One region of the Paenibacillus sp. FSL R5-0744 genome, then DNA from elsewhere that is predicted to be linked to it. Evidence: predicted binding sites of a transcription regulator. Region 1 holds the regulator's gene; each other region holds the start of a gene.
What was found. The regulator Rex, encoded in region 1, represses fermentation and respiration genes when NADH is low (regulators of the CRP and FNR family bind a similar motif). The targets are predictions, from matches to a motif close to TTGTGAAATATTTCACAA.
Positions count from the first base shown of each region.

Region 2: adhE (bifunctional acetaldehyde-CoA/alcohol dehydrogenase) is a predicted target of Rex. The motif match lies at 1,534-1,551, and genes of this name have one in related genera.
Region 3: MKY19_RS03400 (flavocytochrome c) is a predicted target of Rex. The motif match lies at 2,244-2,261, and genes of this name have one in related genera.

Region 1 is NZ_CP150228.1:4,709,763-4,713,986, forward strand. Features, by position in the region: gene MKY19_RS20795 (amidohydrolase) at 1-1,168, opposite strand, end outside; gene MKY19_RS20800 (redox-sensing transcriptional repressor Rex) at 1,155-1,808, opposite strand; gene dinG (ATP-dependent DNA helicase DinG) at 1,940-4,224, opposite strand, start outside.
Region 2 is NZ_CP150228.1:4,978,395-4,982,618, reverse strand. Features, by position in the region: gene MKY19_RS22085 (extracellular solute-binding protein) at 1-1,224, shown strand, start outside; gene adhE (bifunctional acetaldehyde-CoA/alcohol dehydrogenase) at 1,626-4,224, shown strand, end outside.
Region 3 is NZ_CP150228.1:751,980-756,203, forward strand. Features, by position in the region: gene rlmD (23S rRNA (uracil(1939)-C(5))-methyltransferase RlmD) at 1-87, shown strand, start outside; gene MKY19_RS03400 (flavocytochrome c) at 352-2,142, opposite strand; gene MKY19_RS03405 (sensor histidine kinase) at 2,367-4,004, shown strand; gene MKY19_RS03410 (response regulator) at 3,973-4,224, shown strand, end outside.

The sequences.
Region 1 (4,224 bases):
CAGAGTATACAGCATGAGACAACAGATCTGTGTGTGGTAGCAAATGCGGCTGGTCTATATCAATCGCGATAAAGTCCGCTTTCATGCCAACAGCGAGTCTACCCACATCATTTAAAAAGATAGACTTTGCGCCATACTCTGTAGCTATACGCAGCGCTTCCGGAGCTGGGACAGCCGTCGGATCACCACTTACACCTTTATGGATGAGGGCTGCAAGACGCATCTCTTCAAACATATCCAGGTTATTATTGCTTGCCGCACCATCTGTACCCAGTGACACCTTCACACCAGCCTTTAGAAGATCCGTAACCCGAGCCACTCCACTAGCCAGTTTCAGATTACTTCCTGGGTTATGAGACACGCCTACATCATGACGAGCCAGTATCTCGATCTCTTCATCATTCAAATGAACGCCATGTGCAACAATAGACGGACGTGTGAACATTCCAAGCTTCTCTAAATGCGCTACAGGCCGAAGTCCGTAATCCACCACATTCTGCTCCACTTCGCGTTTGGTCTCGGACATATGGGTATGCATCGGTAAATCCAAATCATGTGCCGCTTGTACAAACTTAACAAAGAAGTCCGGTGGGCAAGTATATGGGGCGTGTGGCGAGATCATCGTCGTAATTCTACCATCAGCCTTACCATGCCAATTTCGTGCAAAAGAAATCGCTTCCGCAAGCTTGTGATTTTGTACTTCCTCTGGGCATAATCCGATTACGCCTCTCATCAGTACGGAACGGATGCCTGATAATTCGACTACCTCTGCTACTCGATCCATATGATCATACATATCCAAGAAGGTTGTAGTACCACCTTTTAGCATTTCCAGTACCGACAAGGAGGTTCCCCAGTATACATCTTCTCCAGTGAATTTCGCTTCCATCGGCCACATCTTCTCTTGAAGCCACACCTGAAGTGCTAAATCATCTCCATAACCACGAAGCAATGACATTGCGGCATGGCCATGTGTGTTTACCAGACCTGGCATAAACAGCAGACGACTGCCATCAACAACTTGCACATCATCTTCCATTAAAGGTTCTTCTTTTCCTATGTAAGTGATCAAATCATCTTCAATAGTCATATATCCGCTCAGAACCGGCTCATCCGTTCCCGGAATAAGAAAACGCCCGCCCTTAATAATCGTTTTACTGCTCTTCATTTCCGCTTTCTTCCTTTCCGTCTTTCAAATAATAAGCAAGGCTTTGCAAATCCGTTGTAAAATCGGCAGCATGAACACGGATATTCGATGGTGTTTTTAGAATCACTGGTGCAAAATTCAAAATCGCCTCAATGCCAGACTCAATGAGAATATCTGCTACATTCTGCGCTTCTGAATCAGGCACAGTAATGATCCCAATTCGAATACCTTGCTCACGAACCGTCTGACCAAGCTCCTCCATCGGTTGAACGGTAAGAGAGTTGATTTTCCGCCCTACCTTAGGTGCATAGGAGTCAAATATAGCGGTAATCTTCATAGTATCTTTCAGATAAGCATTGTAATTAGATAATGCATGTCCAAGGTTACCAGCACCTACTAAAGCCACATTCAATTGTTGATCCAGCTTCAGAATATGACGGATTTTTTCAATAAGATAAGTTACGTCATACCCGATACCTTTTCTACCAAAGTCTCCAAAATAAGCTAAATCTTTACGAATTTGAGCAGGATTCAAATCAAGTTTTTGTCCTAGTTCTTGTGAGGAAACGGTTAATATTTCACGTTTCTGGAGATCATTCAAGAAACGCAAGTACACAGGAAGTCTGCGAACAACGGCTTCTGATATTTTATCCGATTTCATAATTTACCTCCTAATTTAAGTGATATTCTGTTCAAATCCTATCGAAATATCTGCACCTCGTCTCAAGGAAGAGCGGTATTCTTATACCGCCCTTCCTTGTAGAGTGATTAATAAGATCGATGACGTTCTTTTCAAGAAACGCCTCCGTCTTCCAACCACTCCGCTATACGAGGAACCATTTGATCCGTAAGCATATGCTCCATTTTCGGGCCAGGCAACGAATAGAGGAAATACTTCCCATAGTGAGATTCGATCACCCTTGTGTCATACACAATAACAATACCCCGATCTTGCGCTGTCCGTACCAGCCTCCCAAATCCTTGCTTGAAGCGAATAACCGCCTGAGGAACAGACAACTTCATGAACGGATTCTTTTTCTGGGCTTGTAATAACTCAGACTTCGCTTCCGCTAGGGGGTGGTTTGGCGGTTGAAATGGGAGTCTCACGATGGCCAAGCATGTTAATGCTTCACCTGGAATATCTACACCCTCCCAAAAGCTGCTTGTTCCTAACAGTACAGAAGCTGCACTGTCCTGAAAACGGCGGATCAGCTTGCTACGGCTGCCCCCCTCCACGCCTTGACCTAATACCGTGATCTCTTGTGAGGCTAGAGCCTCTTTCAGAGGATCGTAAACCTGGCGTAGCATCTTGTAAGAAGTAAACAGGACAAGCATCCGCCCACGTGTTGTAATAGCTGCTTCTGCTAGTGACTGTACGAGTGTATCGACAAATCGGGCATCGCCTACACTCCCCTTCACACTTGGGAAATCCCGCGGAATAACTAACAGCGCCTGCTCCCGATACTTAAAGGGAGAAGGCAGGAGTGATGTCATCAGACGCCCCTCTTCCGCAGCTTCATTAAGTCCGAGATTATCAATCATAAACTGGAAAGATTTATCCACAGAGAGTGTCGCCGAAGTTAGTACGATACTTTTCTTCTTGTCGAAAAACAGCTCCTTAAGCTGAGTACTAACATCAACAGGAACGGCATACAGCTGTAGCGATTTACTGCGATAATTTCCATTCGCCTCCAGCCAATATACTACATTCTCATCATTTAATCCCATAAAAAACCGTACTTGCTCACGTATAGAAGCTAAATCCTTAAATAAGCCGCTAATATCGGTAACTAGGCTATCTGAGGAAGATTGACCTTCTTGATCTCGCATCTCATTAAGCATTTTATCACCTTTACGGATAATTTCGCTTAATGTCAGATTCATAGTATTCTCTAAAGCAACCAATTCATCCCAATCTTTCGGTTTACGGGTAGGAAGTAGCCGCATGACTAACTGGCCAGCTTCTCCCGCCGCTGCATCGCTGCGTTCCGGCAAGAGGCTGAATAGTTTATCACTAAGCAGATCCCAGGTTTCTTTTACGGTAAGAAGATCCGGATAGATTCTATCGATCACTCCGCTCCATTCAGAAGCTTCCTCACTGCCTGATGACTGAAGCATTTGGCGAAGTGTAGGAAGTTGGCCATTTCGACTATCCTTATAAAGACGCGATAGTGTATGTGCCACCGTGAAATGCTTCATATGCATGCCTAAATGCTTGCCAGCCACGTCCTCCAGATGATGGGCCTCATCTATTACAAGATGTTCATAAGCCGGAAGTAGTTGATGCCCAGCCTTAACATCTGCGAAAAGCTTAGAGTGGTTCGTAATGACCACGTCTGCAATACCAGCTTCATGCTTAGCCCGATGATAATAACACTTACGGAACCAAGGACACGAGCGACCCAGACAAGAATCGGTATCGCTTGCTACCGTCTCCCAAAAATCTCCGCCACGTCCACTTAGATTGAGCTCTTCGTCATCTCCTGATTCACTTTGTGTCAGCCAAACGATCATCTGAGCCGCAGTAAGCGCATCTTCCCTCGGACTTATAAAGTCTTTTTTATTAATTTTATGTTCGAACTTACGAAGACACAAATAATGCCCTCTGCCCTTAAAAATTGCAGCTTTAAATGGAAAAGGAACTACCTGCGTTAACAAAGGAATATCACGCTCACGCAATTGATCCTGCAGATTAATAGTATGAGTGCTGACCATGACTTTTTCATTAGTGCGTACGCTTTGGTATATGGCAGGCAATAAATAACCAAGGGATTTACCGGTTCCTGTCCCTGCTTCGATCAATAGATGCTTGTCTTCGGCAAGTGCCGTCATCACCTCATTGATCATAATATCCTGAGCTTCTCGGCTTTCATACTGTGGCAAAGTTTCTTTAAGTCGTTTCGTTACTTCATCCATATAATCTGTAAAAGATAAATTGTGTAGTGGATTCTCAGCATGCTCGTCTCGAGGTGGAGCTAATTCGTTCCAGTCTCCTACAGCAAGCGCTAATTGACGATAGAAAGTCAGATCACCTTCGGGCTGAAGCGTCTCCGCTTCCCGTTCACGCAGCAGACCAT
Region 2 (4,224 bases), 270 kb from region 1:
GCACAGGAAGACGACAAAATCAAACGTTTCCAAGAGGTATATCCGAACGTAGAAATCGTTAAAGATGACTGGCAGTACAATGTAAGTGAAATCGGAATTAAAATGGCTGCGAATGAAGCACCAACCTTCTTTAATACTTTTGCTACAGAAGCTAAATTCCTGGTTGAAAAGGGCTGGGTTGCTGACATCACAGATCTGTGGAACAAATATGAATTTAAAGATCAAATTAACACAGTGCTTCAAAATCAATTTATCATCGACGGCAAAGTTTTCGGAGTAACACAAAAAGGTTATGTAACAACCACTATGATCAACAAAAAAATGCTGGATGAAAAAGGCGTAGCCATTCCACCTATGGATTGGACTTGGGATGATATGCTGAATACGGCTAAAGGTGTAGCTGATGCCAAAAAAGGGATTTCCGGTATTGCTCCAATGGGTAAGGGGAACGAATCAGGTTGGAACTGGACCAACTTCCTGTTTGAAGCTGGCGGAGAGATTCAAAAGATTGAAGGCGGTAAGGTTATAGCTACATTTAATTCCGATGCTGGCGTAAAAGCACTGGATTTCTACAAGAAACTTAGATGGGAAGCTAACGCGATTCCTCAGGACTGGGCACTTGGTTGGGGCGATGCTGTAGGTGCGTTCCAACAAAGTCGTACAGCAATGGTAATGGCCGGATCTGATGGCGTTATCGAGCAAGCGTTGAACCAAGGTGGACTGAAACCTGAGGATGTGCTTACGTATCCTATGCCAGCTATGGAAAAAGGCGGTAAGCACACAGGGGTACTTGGTGGTGACTATCTAGTAATCAATCCAAATGCTACGCCAGATGAACAAGAAATGGCATTCCGCTACATTACTTTTGATTATTTCTCTGACAAAGGTTTGGAAGCGCTGGATGCAATTCTTCAACAACGTACAACCGATGGCAAATACTTTATCCCGCCGCTCTTAGACTACTACTCAGCTGATTCTGAGTTTGGTAAGAAGACCAAAGCGGTTTATGACAAGTACACAAATGTATACCAATATAGCCCTGACATTATGGGACTTTTGGATGGTAAACCTGAAGCTCAATACAACACACAGGACTATTACGCAACCATGTCCAATGTTATTCAAGAGCTGTTCTCCAAAAAAGGAACGGATTCCAAGAGCCAGCTAGAAGCAGCAGCTAAAACAGTGCAAGAGAAATTCTTTGATACGATTAAAGCGGAATAGTTTAATGCAAAAACCGGCCCCTTTGGGGCCGGCTTTTTTGTTGTGAAGATTTATAAATTTATAAATCTTCAGAAATAGTGATAATCAATTGGAAATTATGACGGTGTAGAAAAATCGTAATTGACTGTGATGAAGAGTATACATTTTTGTGCACTGATTTTAGATATATGGAATAAAAAGGAGCTAAAATTTTGCTTATTAAAGTATAATTCTAAGATTTAAAGGGTTCTATAGCACATAATATGGTAAAAAGACTATAATATGATCGAATGAAAGCGCTTTGAAAACAAATCAAAAAAACTTTATACTTTGTGAAAGATTTCACTATACAAGGTGGAAATCATGTGATAAGATAAATGTGTAGAGAAAAACAACTAAAAATTGACAGGAGGACGAGGGAGATGGCAGTTAAGAACGAAGTCGCCGCCCAAGTTAAACAAGTTACCGCTGAAGAGTATATTCAGAATTTAGTGGATAAAGCAAAAAAAGCGCATGAGGCGTTCATGGCGCTAGACCAAGAGCAAGTTGACACAATCGTTCATGCAATGGCGTTGGCTGGACTCGACAAACATATGTACCTCGCAAAATTGGCCGTAGAAGAAACTGGACGCGGCGTATACGAAGACAAAATTACGAAGAACATCTTCTCAACTGAATATATCTGGCACGGAATTAAATACGATAAAACAGTAGGCGTTATTGAAGACAACGCTTATGATAGCTTCCAAAAAATTGCTGAACCCGTCGGAATTGTTATGGGTATCACACCGGTAACCAACCCTACATCCACCACGATGTTTAAAGCGTTGATTTCGATTAAGACACGGAACCCTATTATATTCGGTTTCCACCCATCTGCGCAAGAGTGTAGTGCAGCTGCTGCAAAAATTCTTCATGATGCTGCCGTGAAAGCTGGCGCTCCTGAGAACTGTATCCAATGGATTGAAATGCCAACAATGGACAAGACAAACGCATTGATGAACAACCCAGACGTTGCTCTTATCTTGGCAACTGGTGGTTCTGCAATGGTAAAAGCAGCTTACAGCTGTGGTAAACCAGCACTTGGCGTAGGCCCTGGTAACGTACCTGCTTTTATTGAAAAGAGCGCGGATATTGATCAAGCCGTAACGGACATCATTCTTTCTAAAACATTTGATAATGGTATGATCTGTGCTTCCGAGCAAGCTGTTATTATCGAAGAACCAATCTTCGATCAAGTGAAGAAAAAGATGATTGCTAATGGCTGCTACTTTGTGAATAAAGAAGAAGCTGCCAAACTGACTAGTGGAGCAATGAACGTAGATAAATGTGCGGTTAACCCAGCAATCGTAGGTCAATCCGCAGTGAAGATTGCTGAAATGTGTGGCATTCAAGTCCCTGCCGGCACAAAGATTCTGGTAGCAGAACTTGAAGGTGTAGGCACTAAATATCCACTTTCCGCTGAAAAATTAAGCCCGGTTCTTGCTTGCTACAAAGTTAAGAATGCAGATCAAGGTATCGAACGCGCAGCTCAAATTGTTGAATTTGGTGGTATGGGACATAGCTCGGCTATCCACTCCAACAATGAAGAAGTAATCATGAAGTTCTCTAACCGTCTGCAAACAGGACGTATTCTCGTTAACTCGCCTTCCACACATGGTGCGATCGGCGATATCTACAACACTAATATCCCTTCGTTGACTCTGGGCTGCGGATCTTATGGACGTAACTCCGTGTCGCAAAACGTTACAGCAATCAATTTGATCAACGTGAAAAGGGTGAATCGTCGTACCGTGAATATGCAATGGTTTAAAGTACCTGACAAGATCTATTTCGAAAAAGGCGCTACTCAGTACCTGACCAAAATGCCTGATATCACACGTGTCGCAATTATCACTGACCCAATGATGGTTAAGCTTGGATATGTTGAAAGAGTTGAACATTACCTGCGTCAACGTCAAACTCCTGTAGCTATCGAAGTGTTCTCTGAAGTTGAACCAGATCCATCGACAACTACAGTTGAAAAAGGTACTGCAATGATGAACAGATTCCAACCGGACTGCATTATCGCACTTGGCGGCGGTTCCCCAATGGATGCTGCAAAAGGAATGTGGTTATTCTATGAACATCCAGACGCAGACTTTAATGGTCTGAAACAAAAATTCATGGATATCCGTAAACGGGTATATAAATTCCCTAAACTTGGTAACAAAGCTAAATTTGTAGCTATTCCAACTACTTCGGGTACAGGTTCGGAAGTAACATCTTTCGCAGTTATTACCGATAAAACAACTGAACAGCACACTAAATATCCTTTGGCTGACTACGAGTTAACTCCAGATGTAGCTATCATTGATCCAGAGTTCGTATACAGCTTGCCAAAAACTGCTGTTGCTGATACAGGTATGGACGTATTGACACATGCTATCGAAGCTTATGTATCAGTTATGGCGAGTGACTACACTGATGGTCTAGCTATTAAAGCCATCCAACTGGTATTCCAATACCTTGAAAAATCGGCGCTGGAAGGCGACAGAGTAGCACGTGAGAAAATGCATAACGCATCAACACTTGCTGGTATGGCCTTTGCCAATGCATTCTTGGGTATTAACCACAGTTTGGCACATAAATGGGGCGGACAGTACCACACTGCTCACGGTCGTACTAACGCGATCCTTATGCCACACGTTATCCGCTACAATGCTAAAAAACCTACGAAGTTCGCTTCGTTCCCTAAATATTCGCACTTCGTAGCTGATGAGCGTTATGCTGAAATTGCCCGTATTCTGGGATTGCCAGCTCGCACAACTGAAGAAGGTGTAACTAGCCTGATCAATGCTATTCGCGATATGAATAAAAAATTGGGCATCGAAGAATCGTTCCAACAACTGGGCTTTGATCCTAAGGACTTCGAATCCCGCGTAGATTACTTGGCTGACCGTGCGTTTGAAGATCAATGTACAACTGCCAATCCTAAGCTGCCACTGGTTTCTGAGCTTGCTGATGTATACCGTAATGCGT
Region 3 (4,224 bases), 2.9 Mb from region 1:
ACTCCGGTGGATATGTTCCCGCATACGGTGCATGTAGAATCGGTAGCTTTGTTGGTGAGGAACCCTTGTCAAGTAGACACTAAATAATTGCTATAGTTCTAGTGATAGTACCAGGAAAGAAATGGACAATATTAATTCCACTAACGGAGAACGATAAAAGAGCCGCGAGTTAGACGAGCGTAGCCCCTAGGCTCCACCATAAAAAACCGCCCTGTTCGCAATGTTGCTGACAGGGCGGTTTACTATGTCATAGAGGGAAACTTGAAAGTTATCAGTCAACCTGCACTCAACAAACTATCTTGCATTTTTTTAAGGCTAACTTATTAATAGAGCACTTACACAAACATAAGATTACTCTGCTACAACTTGCTTACCTGCAATCCGGCCGAAGGTGAAGATATCAGCGATAGCATTACCGCCAAGACGGTTTGCACCATGAATGACCCCTGTTACTTCACCTGCAGCGAACAGCCCAGGGATGACTTCGCCTTTTTCATTCAATACGCGAGTCTTCTCGTCGATCACCAAGCCGCCCATTGTATGGTGAACGGATGGTACAGCTTTTTCGATGTAGTAAGGGCCTTTTTCAAGAGATTTCAATCCACCGCGATGTTTGAAATCAAGGTCTTTACCTGTTTTCGCATAATCATTTACTTTATTAATCGTTTCTTTCAAAGTGTTCACGTCAATTTTGAAGAAATCAGCCGCCTCTTCAATCGTATCGGCTTTAAAGAGCAAGCCTTGTTTAACGAGCTGATCGTATTCGTCTTGATGAACTTCGATCGTTTTACCAATATCCTCAATGCCTTGATTCCATAATTGATACGTATATCCACCCGTTTGGGCAAGAATTGCTTTAGAAATAACGTCACGACGTTCTAATTCCTCAACGAAGCGCTTGCCTTCTTGGTTAATCAGGATCGCACCATCGAAGCGGGAGTCTGCAACCAGGGAAATAACACCTGTCTCAGGATTACAGATTGGATACGTTTGAATACTCTCCATATTTGTCAGTTTGGCGCCAATCGTTTCTGCCATAACGATACCGTCACCTGTAGATCCTGGTGTATCGGTAGACATATATTTTTCATCCATTTTAGGGTTATACTTTTTACGCATCTCTACATTGGATCCAAAACCACCGGTAGCGATGATGACGCCTTTGTTCGCATGGAATGTGATCTTGTCGCCAGTACCCGAAGTCGCAGTTACACCGGTTACTTTGCCGCTTTCGTCCTTCAGCAAGGTTTCGGCTTTCATATTCGTTTTGATCGTGATTTGATCAGCGTCTGTTTTGGCTTTTAACTTAGTAATCAATTCAACACCTGTATGACCTACAGGAATCAACGCACGTTTTCTGGAATGGCCTCCAAATTGGAACAGATGATCAGGTAAGAACTCTACCTTGATCTCATCGCGCAGCCATTCGGCAGATGATAGAGCATTGTCGGCAAGAATACGAACCATCTTTGGATCCCCGAGGTTGTCTCCGCCTTTCATCGTATCATTATAGAACAATTCAGTCGTGTCATCTGTGATGCCTAGAGCACGTTCAACCCAGTTGTCAGGAGCATTCATCTCACCACCGGAGATCAATGTGTTGCCGCCAACAGCTGGCATTTTCTCGAGCAGAACTACATTTGCTCCAGCGCTCTTCGCTTCGATAGCCGCACTAAAGCCAGCACCCCCGGCACCGATGACGACAACATCATAGGTTTGCTCGACTTCTTCTTTGTCTTTGCTTTTACTGACTGCAGCGCCAGCGACAAGGGTAAGTCCAGATTTCGTAATTGCATCTTGAATGGCTTCGAGATATCCTTTGCTTGTAACCGTAGATCCGCTAACGGCATCAACTTTTGCGCTGTTAGTTGCCATGACATCTTGCTTGAGCTGCGTATAAACAGGTTCTGCAAGTACTTCATTTTCCTTATGCTCTGTTACTTTAATGTCAGTGATCTTGTTATCTAATAAGGAAACTTGTACTTTAATATCACCATGTTTACCTTGCCCAACCCCTTCAAAGACTTGAACTCCGTTTGCATCTGCAGCGGGTGCTGCATCTTTACCGCCGCAGGCAGCAAGCGTGAACATAAGACTGAGGACTAGTAGAATAGATAACAGCTTTTTCGTGTGAGTTCGCATAATATCTCCTTCATTCTGTTGTGAATTGGTTACATACACTAGGGAGAGGCAGATTTGCTAGGCAAATCCCTTATCTCTAGCCTAGACATGAATGGTGTTTCATGTGAAAATATGCACAAGACCTATTATAGAGTTAGTACTGCATTATGTATTTGCACAGATTAGCGTTTTTTTGTCTTTTTCGGGCATGTAAGAAACGGATATTGTGAAGGGCTATGATTACAATGAGATCAATTCACTTAAAAATTACGTTAATCGCAGGAAGCTGCTTCTTGCTGCTGTTCATTGCATTGCTTGTAACAATATATTTGGAGATGAACCATACGGTTGTCCCTTTGAATAAGAACTTAACGCAGCAAGTGGTTAATGCACGCAGCGACCAGATCGATTATTGGTTTAATCAGCGCATCGGTGAGATAGACATGCTTGCTTCTCTAGCTTCGGACCATCATTGGACACGAGATGAATTGCTGCAAGAGATCGATAAGTTCGAGGCGAAGAAGCAAGTAGAGTACGAATCCATACGAGTGGTGGATATTCACGGAAATTCCTGGTCAGCAAAGGACAAGCCTTTTTCGATACTAAACCGACCCTACTATCGAAAACAACTGCTAAATTCAGATTCCAATTATGTGGTGAGTAATCCGATCGTATCCAAAGCGAATGCAGTTGAAATCGTCGTCATTCTCTACCGCGTGAATCCATCGGTGAATGATGAGGTAGCTTATATTGCCGCAGCCGTCTCCGTCAAGAAGATGAAGGAGATTGCTCAAGATGTAATGCTATATGACCAGTCAGGCCAGCTTATCATCGATTGCAGAGAGCTGGGTGAAGGAGATGGAGCGGAGGATGCAGCAGATAAGAAGAACATGAGTGTATTTGAGGCTCCAATTCAAAATGTGGAAGGCTGGAAGCTAGTACTCGAAGTACCGAATTCAAGTCTATCGCTAGCGGTGATCAAAACCCAGCGGACTGCATTGCTGGTAGGCGTTCTTATCGGTAGTGCGTTTATCGTCTTTCTGATGCTGCTTGCTTCTTCCATTATTCGTCCAATTCAGTCGCTTCGCCAGGTAATGGAAAATGTGCAGAACGGCAACCAAACCATACGAGCAGATGTTACGCGCTCGGATGAGATCGGCGATCTTGGGCGAAGCTTCAATGACATGCTTGTTCAATTATACGCTGTGGAGCAGGACAGAAAGGAGATGGAACTCAGACTGATTCATGAGCAGATCAAGCCGCACTTTTTATACAACACATTGGATACGATCCAGTGGATGGCAACGGAACATGGAGCAGATAATGTGGTGGAGATGGTGGAAGCGCTTAGCGCGTATTTCCGAGTAGGGCTTGGCACAGGCAGTCCCTACATTCTGCTTGATCAGGAGTTGTACCATGTCGAGAGTTATCTTCATATTCAAGGCGTGCGATATGAGGAGATTCTGGACTACGAGCTTCGATATGATGAAAAGCTTGCTCAGTGCCAAGTGGTTCGCTTCATGCTGCAGCCTTTGGTGGAAAATGCAATTTATCACGGGATTAAGCCACTTGGGGATCAAAAGTGCAAAATTTCGATTACAGCATATAAACAGGTCGATTATTTGGTCATTAAGGTTGAAAATAATGGGGTTATGATTCCTGAAGAGAAGCTTGAACAGATGAATCAAGCCCTTCTTGATGATAAAGATGATCGTTCTGCCACGGGCTTTGGGCTATACAGTGTAAACCATCGCATTCGACTAGCTTACGGGGTGCCATATGGCCTTGCAGTGAAGAGCGAAGATGGCATTACCGTTATGGTCATTCGAATACCTTTGGAAGGGGAGCGGAATGAAGATGTGGAAGATTGTCATCGTCGATGATGAAACGATCATTCGCAAAGGCTTGCGACAATACATTGAGGAGAGTTCGTATCTTTTTGAAGTTGCAGGAGAAGCGAAAAGTGCAAACGAAGCATTGAATATGGTGGAGGAAGCCCCACCACATGTATGTCTTGTGGACATCAACATGCCGAATATGAATGGGCTCGATCTGATAAATATATTGCGCGAACGCTGTCCGTCGGTTCTGGTTGTCATCATC